Regions from separate parts of the Kurthia sp. YJT4 genome, predicted to be linked through region 2. Evidence: riboswitches for the same ligand, from Rfam matches in the RefSeq annotation. Region 2 holds a riboswitch; each other region holds the start of a gene.
The links. A riboswitch is a leader RNA that binds a small molecule or an ion and turns the genes downstream of it on or off. The one in region 2 is predicted to bind S-adenosylmethionine.

Region 1 (5,002 bases), 830 kb from region 2:
TTCAAGCTGTGCAATTGTTCGCTCAAGTGCATCGCGCGTTGGGTTACCAGAACGACTATAATCATATGGGCCAAAAGCATCGAAATGCTCTTGGTCGAAGGTAGAAGAAGCGTAAATCGGTACATTAACAGCTCCCGATTTTGCCTCGTAATCATGTTTTGTAGCACCTGTAATTAACGTTGTTTCAATTTGCTCTTTAGTCATGTACAACAGCCTCGCTTTCTAATACGTTAAATACGTTTTGTAAATCCGCAATTAAATCTTCTGCTTCCTCAATGCCAACTGAGAAACGAAGAAGTGAATCATCCACGCCACGCGCATTGCGAATTTCTTCCGGAATGTCTGCATGTGTTTGCGTTGTTGGGTACGTAATAAATGATTCCACACCGCCTAAACTTTCAGCGAAAGCAATCAGTTTTAAATTACGTAAGAATGGATCAATCTGTTTTCCAGATTGTAGACGGAAGGATACCATGCCACCGCGTCCAGCATATAAAACGTCACGTATATGTGGCGACTTCTCTAAAAATGCCACAATCGCCTGAGCGTTTGCTGTATGTTGTTTCATACGAAGGTGTAATGTTTTTAAACCGCGAAGTAGTAACCAGCTATCAAAAGGTGAGAGTGTCATACCAATCGCATTATGTTGTAAGAAAAGACGTTCACTTAGTTCAGTACCTTTTGACACAACCAGTCCTGCTAATACATCATTATGTCCACCAATATATTTTGTGCCACTATGCATAACAATATCTGCACCTAACTCAATTGGGCGTTGATAGTACGGTGTTAAAAATGTATTGTCGACAATCAATAAAATGCCATATTTTTTCGCAATTTTCACACATTCTTCGATAGAAATTTCCTGCATTAAAGGATTCGTCGGCGTTTCTAAGAAAATCGCCTTAACAGGATGTTCAATAACAAGTTGTTCCACCTCTTCAAGAGATGAAAAGTCGTTAAAGATTGCTTGAATACCATATTGTGCTTCATATTGTGTTGCCAGTCGGTATGTGCCACCATATAAATCCTCCGGGTAAATCACTGCATCACCTGTTTTAAATAGCGAGAGGATTAAATGAATTGCAGCCATACCGCTACTACAGGCGAAACAAGCATCTCCGCCTTCTAAACGTGCAAATTCCTCCTCTAATACCAATCGCGTTGGATTTTTTGTACGCGTGTAATCAAAGCCTGTTGATTCTCCAAGACCTGCATGGCGGTAAGCAGTTGAAAGGTAGATTGGGGCGTTGATTGCACCTGTTTTTTCATCTGAATGTGTTCCCACCTGAGTTAAAAGTGTTTCGATTTTTGTCATTGTCCTCATCCTTTTTTGTGTAATAAAAAAAGTTTTCTTCTAATAGTAAGAAGAAAACTCTATGTAAGAGTGATTCTTCTTATCTTCAAGAACTGCGTCTTACTGGATTTAGCACCTGTCCCTTTAAAGAGGGGGTTGCTGAGATTTCATCGGGCCATGTCCCTCCATCTCTCTCGATAAGAAAACCTATTTAATTAATCGATTATTAGTCAATTAATGGAATCTTACCATGCAAACAGCGAAATTTCAAGCTAAATTAAATAATTATTCAGAATTTAGAGAAGATAAAAAAAGAACCGTAGTCTAAACTACGATTCCCATTTGATTATTTTTTTGTCATTGTTACAAAGTCTTTGTAGACGTAATTTTTTTGACCGTTGAAGTCGAACTCAACCCAACCAAATTTACTTGTAGAATTCACATGAATTTTCGTACCTTTTTTCAAAATACCAAGTGATTTTCCTTTTGTTGAAGCTGTTTTATAGTAATATACATTCGATTTAATTGTCGCATTTCCAGCTTTTTTTGAAGGAACTTTTGATACAAGTGTGTCAGTTGTTGGTTTTTTAGTTGTTGTTGGTTTCTTTGTTGTTGGTTTTTTCTTTGTATTCAACTTCACGTGATCTTTTGAAATATAAGCCAATTTATTATTGAACTTCACTTGGTACCAATATGTTGTTTCTTTATAAATCGTAACATTTGTTCCTTTTGTTAATGTACCAAGATTTTTTGATTTTGGTGTAGATGCCGCACGTACGATTACGTCTTTTGACACAACACCTTCTTTTTTTGTGGCAGCAAAAGCTTCCGTAGCAGGTAAAGTATAAGGTAGAGTAGCACCTGTTAACATCCCAAATGCTAATACGTATTTTGTTAATTTCATTTTGAATCACTCCTCGATTGCTTATACTAGCACTTTTTATCATAAAAGAATAGGGAATATCCGTTTATGTTGCGAGAAAAATGTTATTTTATGAAAAATAGGGCATTTGATATGGAAATAAAAAACAAAGACTAGGACAGAAGCAAAGTAAATACTTAGCTAGCCTAGTCTTTGGTCAGATTAAATTTTAAATTGTTGAACTAAATCACGTAATGAATCTGCTTGACGTGACAATTCTTCAGAAGATGCATAAATTTCTTGAATAGATGCAGAGCCTTGTTCAGCCGCCGCTGCCGATTGATCCGCTTGATGTGCTGTATGTTCTGCCATCGAGTTTACTGCGATGAACGACTGCATAACATCTTGACTGACATTCTTCGTCTCAGCGATTCGCGTTACCATGTTTTCAATAATACGAATCGTTTTCTCTGTCTCGCGTGTAATGGCATCGAATGTTTGAATCGTTTCATTCGTAATTTCGACCCCTTGAATGACTTTCGACACGCCAGCCTCATTTTGCTTGACCATGACCGAAATCTCGTCTTGAATCGTGTGTACAATCGTTGCTACTTCACTTGCAGCGCGTTGTGATTGTTCTGCAAGCTTTCGGACTTCATCTGCTACTACCGCGAAGCCTTTACCATGTTCACCTGCACGTGCCGCTTCAATCGCCGCATTTAAGGCAAGTAAGTTCGTCTGTTCAGCAATACTCGTAATCGTTCCGATAATCGATGTGATTTCCTCAGAACTTTCACCAAGACCTGTGACAGTTTGGTTCGTATTCGCAATAACTTCTTCAATCTCCATCATCGATTTTGCAGACTGTTGGATTTTATTTTGTCCTTCTTTTGCTGCTTCACGCATTGTCGCTGAAGTTTGACGTAAATCCTGTGCATCATCATTCAGTTGCAGTGTTGTTTCTTCTAGATGTGACATTTTGTTAGATGATTGCTCCATTGAACGAATCGTCTGTTCGCTGCTCTCTGCGATTTCCGCAGTTGAGTTCGCAATCTGTTGAATTGTTGTCGCGTTTTCCTGTGCAGAAGCAGTCAGTTGTTGGCCACTTGCAGATACATTCTCTGTTAAAGCACTGACTTTTCGCACTAAATTCGCAATCGACTCAATTAATGTGTTTGTACTAGCAGAGATTTGACCAAATTCATCGTCATTTTTAATTTCAAGACGTTTTGTTAAGTCACCACCTGCACTTGCCATATCCAATAGTGAACGATTAATTTTGTGCGTATTCACTTTAATTGTACGGAAGATCGCTGTACCTGACATAAATACGAGAATAATCGACAATAATGTTAAAACGAAGAAAATAATCATCGAAACTTCCGTGCTTTTTTCTACTTTTTTAATTTGTGCATCCGTATTTTTAGCTAATACCTTATTCATCATGTCTATGTGGATATCTACATAGGACATAGCTTTAGCACCTGTTCCAATCTGAACAATTCGTTGTGCCGCATCTAAACCACTCTCTTTACGAACATCAATGACGCGTTTAGAATAGGTTAAATAGTTATTATAAAATTGATCAATCGAATCAATTCGGTCACGCGCATCACCTTTTTTATTAAAGGCTTTATGTAGATCTTGAAGTGTTTTATCAATTGTTTCTTTTTGTTCTTCATATTGTCCAAGATATACATCGCTACCTGTTATAATAAAGCTCTGTTCTAAGTTGGATAGTTGTGCAATTTCACCAGCGAGTAAATTGACGCGCATTTGCTGATCTACATTTTTACCCGTCAGTGTTTTGAGTTCATCTTTCAAGCGTTCTGTATTATTGTAAGATACAATAAGCATCGCTGCTAAAATAATGGTGAGGACTGCGAAAACAAGTACTACACGCCCACGAATTAATTTAAGAACCTTGAACGATTTTAAAAATTTTGGGGGAGTGGCATTGTTTTTAGAACTTTTCTTACTTCGTTTCGTAGCTTTTTTAGAAGTGGGTATTTTCTTTTTTGTCATAACCATCGTGTCACCTACTTTACGTAATTTGAAATTTTCTATCTATTCTATATATTACGGAAACAGAAGTAAAAAAGCCATACAAAAATTTCGAAAAACCAATTCTAATTTACTAGTTAAGGAGAATATATATGCGACATAGTTTCTATCAATTTGCATTAACTTACAGAGGAGGAGGTAAAAATGACGTTTTTGCACGATTTGCAGAAGCGATGTTTTTAGATCATACCTTTCCAAAACAATCGGAGGACTTTGATGAACTTTCACGTTACATTGAGGAAGCCGCAGACCCTGATATGACAGCGATTACGTTCGATGATTTTTGGGTATTATACGTAGAGCGTGAAAAATAAGTTTTTAGATTGTCAGATGTCAGACATTAAGTTACAATAGCATAGAATGAAGACTTCCAAGCGAGTTAAAAAGAGCATTTGTTTTCAAAAATATACAGGAATGGTGAGGGAAAAACATGAGCATTCACATTAACGCTGCACAAGGCGAAATCGCAGAAATCGTATTATTACCAGGAGATCCACTACGCGCTAAATTTATCGCAGAGACATTTTTAGAAGACGTAAAACAATATAATGACGTACGTAACATGTTCGGTTACACAGGTACATATAAAGGTAAACGTGTATCTGTACAAGGAACAGGCATGGGCGTTCCATCTATCTCAATCTACGCAACAGAATTAATGAAAGATTACGGCTGTAAAAAATTAATTCGTGTAGGTACAGCAGGCGCATTAAAACGCGACGTAAAAGTACGTGACGTTGTCATCGCACAAGGTGCTACAACAGACTCAAAAATGAACG
Region 2 (5,002 bases):
TCGTGGAAATAACTGTAATCCTTTTAAAAAAGTATGATGTGATTTTTCATATTCCCCGAGTGTACGATACGTACTACCTAGACCGATGTAAGCACCTTGTAAATCTTCCTCGGGTAATCCAAGTGCAATCGCTTTTTCATAAAAAGGAACTGCTGCTATTTCTTGTCCCAGAACATCAAAACTCCATGCACACTGGTATTGAATGATTGCATCTGCTGGGTATTCATCAGCTAATTTTTGCAAAATCTGATTTGACTCCTCTTTCTGTCCTAACTTCCTTAGTTCAATCGCCTTTAAAAGCTTTGCTTCTTTCATGTTCATATCTCCCTCTTTCAAAAGAAAAAGCTAGGACGTATCAGCCCTAGCTTCATTTTTTATTTCAATACATCTTGATACAATTCTGGTCTGCGATCATCATAGACTGGAATACGTGTGCGCACTTCATCAACTTTTGAAAAATCAACGTCGACAATCGCTAATTCCTCATCTTCTCCACCAGTCCATAAAATTTCACCCCATGGTTCGATTACCATCGACTGTCCGTTAAAGTTATCTTTATTGCGACTAATGCGATTGACTGCTACCACAAAACATTGATTTTCAATTGCACGTGCTTGTAATAATGTTTTCCAATGATCAATTCGTGCAGTTGGCCACTGCGCTGAAACGAATAATACTTTTGCGCCGTTTAATGCGTGTAGACGTAACCATTCTGGAAAACGAATATCGTAGCAAATCACACCTGCCGCATCTAAATCACCCAGTTTGAAATTATTTTGTGTGTTACCAGAAGATAAATGCAAGTGTTCATCCATCAAGCGGAATAAGTGTGCTTTATCGTATTCGCCTACTAGCTCACCCTCATTATTGTAGACGAGCATCGTATTATAGAATTTGTCGCCCTTTTTCGTTGCGACTGAACCGCCCACAATATGAACATGCAATTCTTTTGCTAATTGTGATAAAAAGGCTTTTGTTCTTTCTCCGTCAACATCCGCAAGACCTTCAAGTTTTTCAAGTGCGTAACTCGTATTCCACATCTCTGGTAGAATGACAATTTCCGCCCCTTTATTTGCAGCTTCTCGAATTAATTCTTCCACACGAGAAAAATTTTTTTCAACATCGCCAAAAGCAACTTGTAGCTGAATACAACCTAATTTCATCTCTCCACCACCTAGACTTTTTTTCTGAAAAGTATTATGATTCACGATAAAACTTCTACTATTCAGAATATTTCTTTCTCTATCATAACAAAAAAGCCAAAGGAGGCAACCAAATGCCTTATTCTGATTTACTCAAAAAATTACCTGAACAATTTTTCGCGAAACTCGCAAAACGTGTAGCCGAAAAAGTTGCAGAAGGTCACGATATTATTAATTTAGGTCAGGGAAATCCAGACCGCCCGACACCTCCTCATATCGTCAAGGCGATGCAAGAGGCAACAGCCGATGTCGCGAATCATAAATATTCACCGTTTCGTGGAATTGATGAATTAAAAGAGGCGATTGTGACATTTTATAAACGTGAATATGATGTAACACTCGATGCTGAAACAGAAGTCGCTGTGCTATTCGGTGCGAAAGCTGGTCTAGTAGAACTGCCGATGACACTCTTAAATGCTGGCGATACCATGTTACTTCCTGACCCTGGCTATCCCGACTATTTATCAGGTGTCGCACTTAGTCATGTAAACTTTGAAACGATGCCACTTCTTGCTGAAAATCAGTTTTTACCTGATTATGCGGAAATTGCACCTGATATTTTAGAACGTGCAAAATTGATGTATTTGAATTACCCGAATAATCCTACAGGTGCTACAGCGACACCTGCATTTTTTGAAGAAACGGTACAGCTTGCAAAACAACATGACTTCGTTGTTATGCATGACTTCGCTTATGGAGCGCTTGGTTTTGATGATGTAAAACCACCTAGCTTTTTACAAACAGAAGGTGCAAAAGAGATCGGTGTTGAATTTTATACCTTATCGAAAACGTATAATATGGCAGGATGGCGTGTTGGCTTTGCTGTTGGCAATAAAGAAGTGATTGCAGGACTTAATTTGCTACAAGATCACCTTTATTGCAGCATTTTCCCAGCGATTCAAGTTGCCGCAGCACATGCATTAACAGGTCCACAAGATTGTGTAGAAGAACAATTAACTGTATATGAAGCTCGTCGTGAAGCATTGATTCAAGCATGTTCAAAGGTTGGATGGTCTGTCACTGCACCTGCGGGTAGCTTTTTTGCTTGGTTAAAAGTGCCTGAGGGTTATACGAGTGAAACTTTTGCAGATCTTCTCTTAGAGAACGCTTCTGTTGCAGTTGCAGCAGGTAATGGATTCGGTCTACATGGTGAGGGTTACGTTCGCGTTGGTTTACTCGTATCGCCTGAACGATTAGTTGAAGCTGTAGAACGTATTGCACATCTACCTGAATTTTCGACTGTTTTTCGCTCGAAAGTGCATTAATTTTGTTTTCTCAAGAAAATAATGTTTGACTTTACTGAAAATTAACTATAGATTGAATATATCAAATAGTTATATAAAAATATAAAATCTCTTATCAAGAGTAGCTGAGGGACTGGCCCTATGAAGCTCGGCAACCTTCCAATACATCGGTATTGTGAAAGGTGCTAATTCCAGCAAGATGACAAAATCTTGATAGATAAGAGAGGTAAAACCAACACTTTCACCTCTCTTTTTGTTAAGAGAGGTTTTTTTATATGCTACATACAAAAAGGAGCGTTTTATTTATGAAAAAAGCAACAGGAATCGTATTATCACTTGTATTATCAGCATCAGTATTAGCAGCATGTGGGAAGAAAACAGAAGATAGCCAAGCAGCAGCCGAAGATAACAAATTAGTATTAGGTGTAACGGGCGGACCACACGAAGAAATCGCAAAAAAAGCAGCGGAAGTAGCGAAAAAAGATGGTTTAGATGTTGAGATTAAAGCATTCTCTGATTATGTATTACCGAATACTTCTCTTGTAGAAGGCGACTTGGATGCAAACAGTTTCCAAACACTAACTTTCTTAGCGAACTTCAATAAAGAGAAAAATGAAAACCTTGTATCAGTTGGTACAACAATTTTAACGCCAATGGGTCTATATTCGAAAAAGGTGAAGAAATTAGAAGATTTAAAAGCGGGTTCAACAATCGCAATTCCAAATGATGCGGCGAATGGTGATCGTGCCTTACAAGTACTAGCAAGCAAAAAAGTTATTTCTCTAAAAGATACTGGCGATAAATTGGCAACACCGAAAGATATTGCAGAAAACAAAAATAAATTTAAATTTGTAGAACTAGAAGCTTCACAATTACCACGTCAATTAGACGAAGTAGATGCAGCAATGATTAATACGAACTTCGTTTTAGAAGCAGGCATTGATCCAAAAACAGCGCTACTACGTGAAAATACAGATTCACCACATATCAACGCAATTGTTGTAGAAGAATCACATAAAAATGACGCAGATGTAAAAAAATTCGTTAAAGCTTATCACTCAGAGACAGTGAAAAAATTCATTGAAGATGAATTTGACGGTGCAGTAATCCCTGTATTCGATAAGTAAACGGTTAGATTGAAAAGGAGGAGTCATCTATGATTGAGCTGAAAAATATTGAGAAAAATTTCGTTTCAAATAAAAAAGTCGTAACTGCTGTAAGAGATGTCAATCTTACAGTACCTGCTGGAGAAATTCATGGTGTTATTGGCTATAGTGGTGCTGGTAAAAGTACATTAATTCGTTGTGTGAATCTACTTGAACAACCATCAAAAGGACAAGTTCTAATCGATGGGAAAGATTTAACGAAGTTATCGGCATCTGGTTTGCGTAAAGTACGCAGTAAAGTCGGTATGATTTTCCAACACTTTAACTTATTAAAAACAGTCACAGTGTATGAAAATATCGCGATTCCATTAAAGCTAGCGGGTGTACCGAAAAAAGAATTAGATGCACGTGTACAAAAATACCTACAAATTGTTGGTTTAGAAGACCGCGCAACGAACTATCCTGCTCAACTTTCTGGCGGGCAGAAACAACGTGTCGCGATTGCACGCGCCCTATCACTTGAACCGACTATTTTATTAAGCGATGAAGCGACTTCAGCACTTGACCCAGAAACGACGGATTCAATTTTAGATTTACTCCTAAAAATCAATCGTGAGCTTGGCATTACGATTTTATTAATTACACATGAAATGAATGTTATTCAAAAAATTTGCGACCATGTCTATGTGATGGAGAACGGTTCAGTTGTGGAACAAGGCTCGACAATTGAATTGTTCACAAATCCACAACATGCGACAACACGTAAATTTTTAAATACAATTTCACAACGTCAATTAAGTGATTCACTTATTGATTCCCTTCATGTAACAGGTGATGTAACACGTCTTACATTCGTTGGTGCAAGCACAGGGCAACCTGCACTTGCTGAGATTAGTAAACGTTTTGCCGTCACACCAAACATTTTAGCTGCAAATATTATCGAACTTAAAAATGGCATTGTCGGTAACATTACAGTGCATTTAGAAGGCGATGATGCAGCACGAGAACAGGCGTTACAATACCTTGAGCAATCAGGAATTCAAGTGGAACAGTTAGGAGGTCTTGTCTATGCGTGAATTTATTGATCAATGGGGCGATATTTTATGGGAAGGTGCGATTCAAACCTTCCAAATGACAAGTATCTCACTCATTATTGCTATCTTAATTGGTATTCCACTCGGTGTAGCAGTTGTGTTAACACGTCCTGGACAACTTCTGGCAAATCGTTTTTTCTATCAAGTTTTAAATATTATCATTAATATTGTACGTTCAATTCCATTTATCATTTTATTATTCTTCATCATTCCATTTACAAAATTCATTGTTGGTACAACGATTGGTGTAGAAGGAATTATCGTACCACTTGTTCTTTATACAGCTCCTTACATTGCACGTCTAATGGAAACAGCTTTATTAGAGGTGGATCATGGTGTCATTGAAGCTTATAAGG
Region 3 (5,002 bases), 750 kb from region 2:
GTTTACTTGGCTTATGATTTACCGAATGATGTGCTACCAGCAGATGGTACAGGATATATTGTATCATCAGGTAATGATGTAGATTGTAATGCATGTACATGGACAAGTCGCAAATGGCGTCATACTTCTAAAGACGATAAGTTACTTATCCGTATGTTTTATAAAAAGAATAATCCTCGTTTTGAAGAATTTTGTCAGATGACAAATGATGAATTAGCACAAATAGCACGTCAAGACATCGAAAAAAGCTTAAAAATAATAGATGAACCAACATGGATTGATGTAAAAAAATGGTTTGATGCGATGCCAATTTATAATTTACAACATAAACAAGCAGTTGAACGTATTGAAAAACAAATGGTGAAATATCATCCACATGTACATTTAGCTGGTTGTTCGTATTATGGTGTGGGGATTGGTTTATGTATTCAAAATGGTGAAGAAGTGGCTACGCGAGTTATGAATCAATTTATTCAAAGACAACGAGAATTCGTATAAAGTGTGAAAGGAGGATTCCATAATGAACAGGAAATTAAGTTTAACGATTGGCATTGTTTTGTTTGTTTTAGGTGTTGCACTAATTTTCAATAAACAAATTATGGGGTTCATCGTGTCACATATGAGTAATCAAGCAATTGAGCAGTTTGATGAACAAAAAGCACAAAATGCGGATGACGTAAGCTTTGATTTTGGTAATGTGGAAAATATTAGCTTACAAGATGTATTAAAGGCACAAATGAATCAAGGTGATGTACATTCAATTGGTGCATTAAGTGTTCCCGATGTATCTTTACAATTGCCTATTTTATACGGAATTTCAAATACAAATCTAGCAATTGGCGCAGGTACATTAAAGAAGGATATGAAGATGGGGCAAGGTAATTATGCATTAGCAGGTCATAATATGAATAATGATAAAACATTATTTAGCCCTTTAACGAAAGCAAAAAAAGGAATGCTTATGTACACAACGGACTATAAGCGTGTGTATACGTATAAAATTACAAAAATCTTTATTACAGAAGCAACTGACGTTCAAGTTATCGAAAATCAAGCTAAAAAAAGACTACTGACGCTCGTTACATGTAATTATGATGGTTCGAAACGATTAATTGTACAAGGTGAGTATGTCAATGCGCGTGACTTTGATTCAAATGCTGGCGATGCATTTACGATAAAAAAATAAAATATGAAGCGTATGAGATGTGAAAAAACCTCATACGCTTTTTTTTAATACCTATTACTGAATTTACGAAATATTGTGATAAAGTAAGCGCTTTTTCGTACAATATTTAGCTGAAAGTGGTAGAAGCTATTGACGGTACTCTATTTAAGAGGTATGATTCTTTTAATATTTTAAAAATTCAATAATTTCTTATCAAGAGAAGCCGAGGGACTGGCCCGACGACGCTTCAGCAACCAGCCATTTAGATGGTCAGGTGCTAATTCCAGAAGGACGTATGGTTCTTAAAAGATAAGAAGGCTTATTTTCAAGTGTCAGTTCAAACCTTCTTATGCAATGTAAGAAGGTTTTTTTATAGCTTTTTTGAAATGAAGGAAGGATGGGGAGTGTATGGGGTTACTAGAAGATTTAAAGACAAAGGTATTAACAGCAGATGGCGCAATGGGGACACTGCTCTATTCATATGGGATTGATTTTTGTTATGAAGAACTGAATGTTCGAAAGCCGGAAGTAATTGAGAATATTCATAAACTATATATTGAAGCGGGCGCTGATGTCATTCAGACGAATACGTACACAGCGAATACGATTAAGTTAGCTCGCTACGGTATTCAAGATGAATATGAAGCACTGAATCGTGCGGGTGTAGAGGTAGCGAAAAGAGCTGCAAAGAATGGCGAGTACGTACTTGGAACAATTGGTGGAATTCGAGGTATTCGTAAGGATGAACATTCACTAGATGAGATTATTGAATCACTTGTTTTACAAGCAAAAGTATTACTTGATGCAGGTGTAGATGGTTTACTACTCGAAACATTTTACGACTTAGAAGAGCTTGAAACATTAGTGAAAACAATTCGCATATTCTCAGATGGACCGATTGTAGCGCAAGTTTCGATGCATGACCCAGGGGTTTTATTAAATGGAATGAAGTTGAATGATGCACTGCAACATTTAGAAAGAGCTGGAGCTGATGTTGTCGGTGTGAACTGTCGGTTAGGCCCGTACCATACAGTGAAGGCGCTTGAAAATGTTGAGCTACCAAAGAACTCGTTCTTATCTGCGTATCCGAATGCAAGTCTACTCGATGTAGAAGAAGGAAAAGTGGTATATGAATCAGAAGCAGAATATTTTGGGCGCGCTGCAGTTGAATTACGTGATGAAGGGGTTCGCTTAATTGGTGGATGCTGTGGAACAACACCTGAACATATTCACGAAGTGAAGAAACATTTATCAGATGTTTTACCAATGGAAAATAAAGAAGTTATCACAACTAAAGAAGAAGTGATTCGTGAAGCTAATGTGTCTAAATTTGAACCACTTCACGAGAAAGTAAAAAAAGGGCGTTCCATTATCGTTGAACTTGATACACCGCGCCATTTAGAAACGGAAAAGTTTTTAGAGGGAGCAGCGATTTTACAAAAAGCGGGCGCCGATATTGTCACAATGGCAGATAATTCACTTGCTTCACCGCGTGTATCGAATGTGGCGATGGGATCGATTTTAAAATATGAAAAGAATGTACGAGCATTAGCACATATTACATGTCGTGACCGTAATTTAATCGGGCTACAATCTCATTTGATGGGCTTAGATGCATTAGGTATTCACGATATTTTAGCTGTGACAGGTGATCCAACAAAGGTAGGGGATTTCCCAGGTGCTACAAGCGTCTATGATGTATCGAGCATTGAATTACTACAATTAATTAAAAAATTAAACGAAGGTATTTCTTTCTCGGGAAAACCACTACGTAAAAAGGCAAACTTCTCTGTAGCGGCAGCATTCAATCCGAATGTACGTGTCGTCGAACGTGCCATTCCACGTTTAGAGAAAAAGATTGAAGCAGGTGCGGATTATTTCATTACACAGCCTGTTTACTCAAAAGAGAAAATTATTGAAATTTATGAAGCAACAAAACATTTAGATACACCGATTTACATCGGAATCATGCCACTAACAAGTTTACGAAATTCTGAGTTTTTACACCATGAAGTGCCAGGCATTAAGTTGTCAGATGAAGTACTTGAACGTATGAAAGCAGCAGATGGCGATAAAGAACGCGCACAGGCAGAGGGTGTCCAAATTGCGAAAGAATTAATTGACACAGCTGCATCACTCTTTAACGGTATTTATCTGATTACACCGTTCATGCGCTACGATATGTCTGTTGAATTAATTCACTACATTAAGGAATTAGATGAAAAGGTTAAGGGAGGAAGTCACATTGTCGAAACATCTCATTGAAGAAAGAATTAAAGATCATATTCTCGTATTAGATGGTGCGATGGGTACCATGTTACAAAATGCGAATTTAACGCCAGATGACTTTGGGGGCGATGAATATGATGGTTGTAACGAGAACTTGAATTTAACACGACCGGATGTTATTGCAGGAATTCATCGTGCTTATTTTGAAGCAGGAGCGGATATTGTCTCAACGAATACATTTGGTGGTACACCACTCGTATTAAATGAATATGATTTAGGTCATCAAGCAGTTGAAATTAATAAACGTGCTGTCGAAATTGCCAAAGAAGTAGCAGAGGAATTATCGACACCTGAGTGGCCACGTTTTGTTGCAGGTGCGATGGGCCCAACGACGAAGACATTATCTGTAACAGGTGGTATTACATTTGACGCGTTAAAGCATGACTTCTATGTACAGGCGAAAGCTTTGATTGAAGGCGGCGCAGATGTACTACTCCTTGAAACATCACAAGATATGTTGAATGTAAAAGCAGGTACACTTGGTGTTAAGCAAGCTTTTGAAGAACTCGGTAAAGAAATTCCAATTATGATTTCAGGTACGATTGAACCGATGGGAACAACACTTGCTGGTCAAAGTATTGAAGCCTTCTATATTTCAATTGAACATATTAAACCACTATCAGTTGGTTTGAACTGTGCGACGGGTCCAGAGTTTATGACTGACTACTTACGTTCATTATCTGAACTAGCAACAAGTTATGTTAGTTGTTATCCGAATGCGGGTTTACCAGATGAAGAAGGGCATTACCACGAAACACCTGACAGCTTATCGAAAAAGCTTGCTGGTTTCGTTGAAAAAGGTTGGTTAAATGTCGTAGGTGGTTGTTGTGGAACGACACCGGACCATATTCGTGCGATTCGTAAAGTGGTAGAAAATGCACCGCCACGACCATTAGAAGAAAAAGAACCGCATCATACAGTTTCAGGAATTGAAGCACTTGTATATGATGACTCTATGCGACCACTATTTGTAGGGGAACGTACAAACGTAATCGGTTCACGTAAATTTAAGCGTCTAATTATCGAAGGGAAGTTTGAAGAAGCAGCTGAAATTGCACGTGCTCAAGTGAAAAACGGTGCGCATGTTATTGATATCTGTTTAGCGAATCCTGACCGAGAAGAATTAGAAGATATGGTTAACTTCATGAAAGAAGTCGGACAAAAAGTAAAAGTACCATTCGTTATTGACTCAACAGATGAAAAAGTAATTGAGGAAGCTTTAAAGTATTCACAAGGTAAAGCGATTATTAACTCCATTAACTTAGAAGACGGCGAAGAACGCTTTGATGCTGTTATTCCAATCGTGAAAAAATATGGTGCGTCAATTGTTGTTGGAACAATTGATGAGAAGGGGATGGCTGTTGACCGTCATCGCAAACTTGAGATTGCCAAGCGTGAATACGACTTACTTGTGAATAAATGGGGCATTGAACCAGAAGATATTATTTTTGATCCACTTGTATTCCCTGTTGGAACAGGTGATGAACAGTATATTGGTTCAGCTGTTGAAACAATCGAAGGAATTCGCTTAATTAAGCAGGAGCTGCC

Region 1: linked by a shared signal. The riboswitch ahead of QN089_RS05300 (aminotransferase class I/II-fold pyridoxal phosphate-dependent enzyme) and the one ahead of QN089_RS01405 (MetQ/NlpA family ABC transporter substrate-binding protein) in region 2 are both predicted to bind S-adenosylmethionine.
Region 3: linked by a shared signal. The riboswitch ahead of QN089_RS13180 (bifunctional homocysteine S-methyltransferase/methylenetetrahydrofolate reductase) and the one ahead of QN089_RS01405 (MetQ/NlpA family ABC transporter substrate-binding protein) in region 2 are both predicted to bind S-adenosylmethionine.

The regions. Positions count from the first base shown of each region.
Region 1 covers NZ_CP126689.1:1,109,158-1,114,159, forward strand. Annotated here, with positions in the region: gene QN089_RS05295 (aminotransferase class I/II-fold pyridoxal phosphate-dependent enzyme) at 1-204, opposite strand, end outside; gene QN089_RS05300 (aminotransferase class I/II-fold pyridoxal phosphate-dependent enzyme) at 197-1,318, opposite strand; SAM riboswitch class I at 1,395-1,501, opposite strand; gene QN089_RS05305 (SH3 domain-containing protein) at 1,644-2,201, opposite strand; gene QN089_RS05310 (methyl-accepting chemotaxis protein) at 2,382-4,190, opposite strand; gene QN089_RS05315 (YozE family protein) at 4,316-4,537, shown strand; gene deoD (purine-nucleoside phosphorylase) at 4,654-5,002, shown strand, end outside.
Region 2 covers NZ_CP126689.1:276,976-281,977, reverse strand. Annotated here, with positions in the region: gene QN089_RS01420 (tetratricopeptide repeat protein) at 1-315, opposite strand, end outside; gene QN089_RS01415 (carbon-nitrogen family hydrolase) at 375-1,163, opposite strand; gene QN089_RS01410 (pyridoxal phosphate-dependent aminotransferase) at 1,277-2,467, shown strand; SAM riboswitch class I at 2,556-2,670, shown strand; gene QN089_RS01405 (MetQ/NlpA family ABC transporter substrate-binding protein) at 2,752-3,573, shown strand; gene QN089_RS01400 (methionine ABC transporter ATP-binding protein) at 3,603-4,628, shown strand; gene QN089_RS01395 (methionine ABC transporter permease) at 4,615-5,002, shown strand, end outside.
Region 3 covers NZ_CP126689.1:2,655,671-2,660,672, reverse strand. Annotated here, with positions in the region: gene hemG (protoporphyrinogen oxidase) at 1-498, shown strand, start outside; gene QN089_RS13185 (class A sortase) at 521-1,186, shown strand; SAM riboswitch class I at 1,373-1,481, shown strand; gene QN089_RS13180 (bifunctional homocysteine S-methyltransferase/methylenetetrahydrofolate reductase) at 1,574-3,430, shown strand; gene metH (methionine synthase) at 3,411-5,002, shown strand, end outside.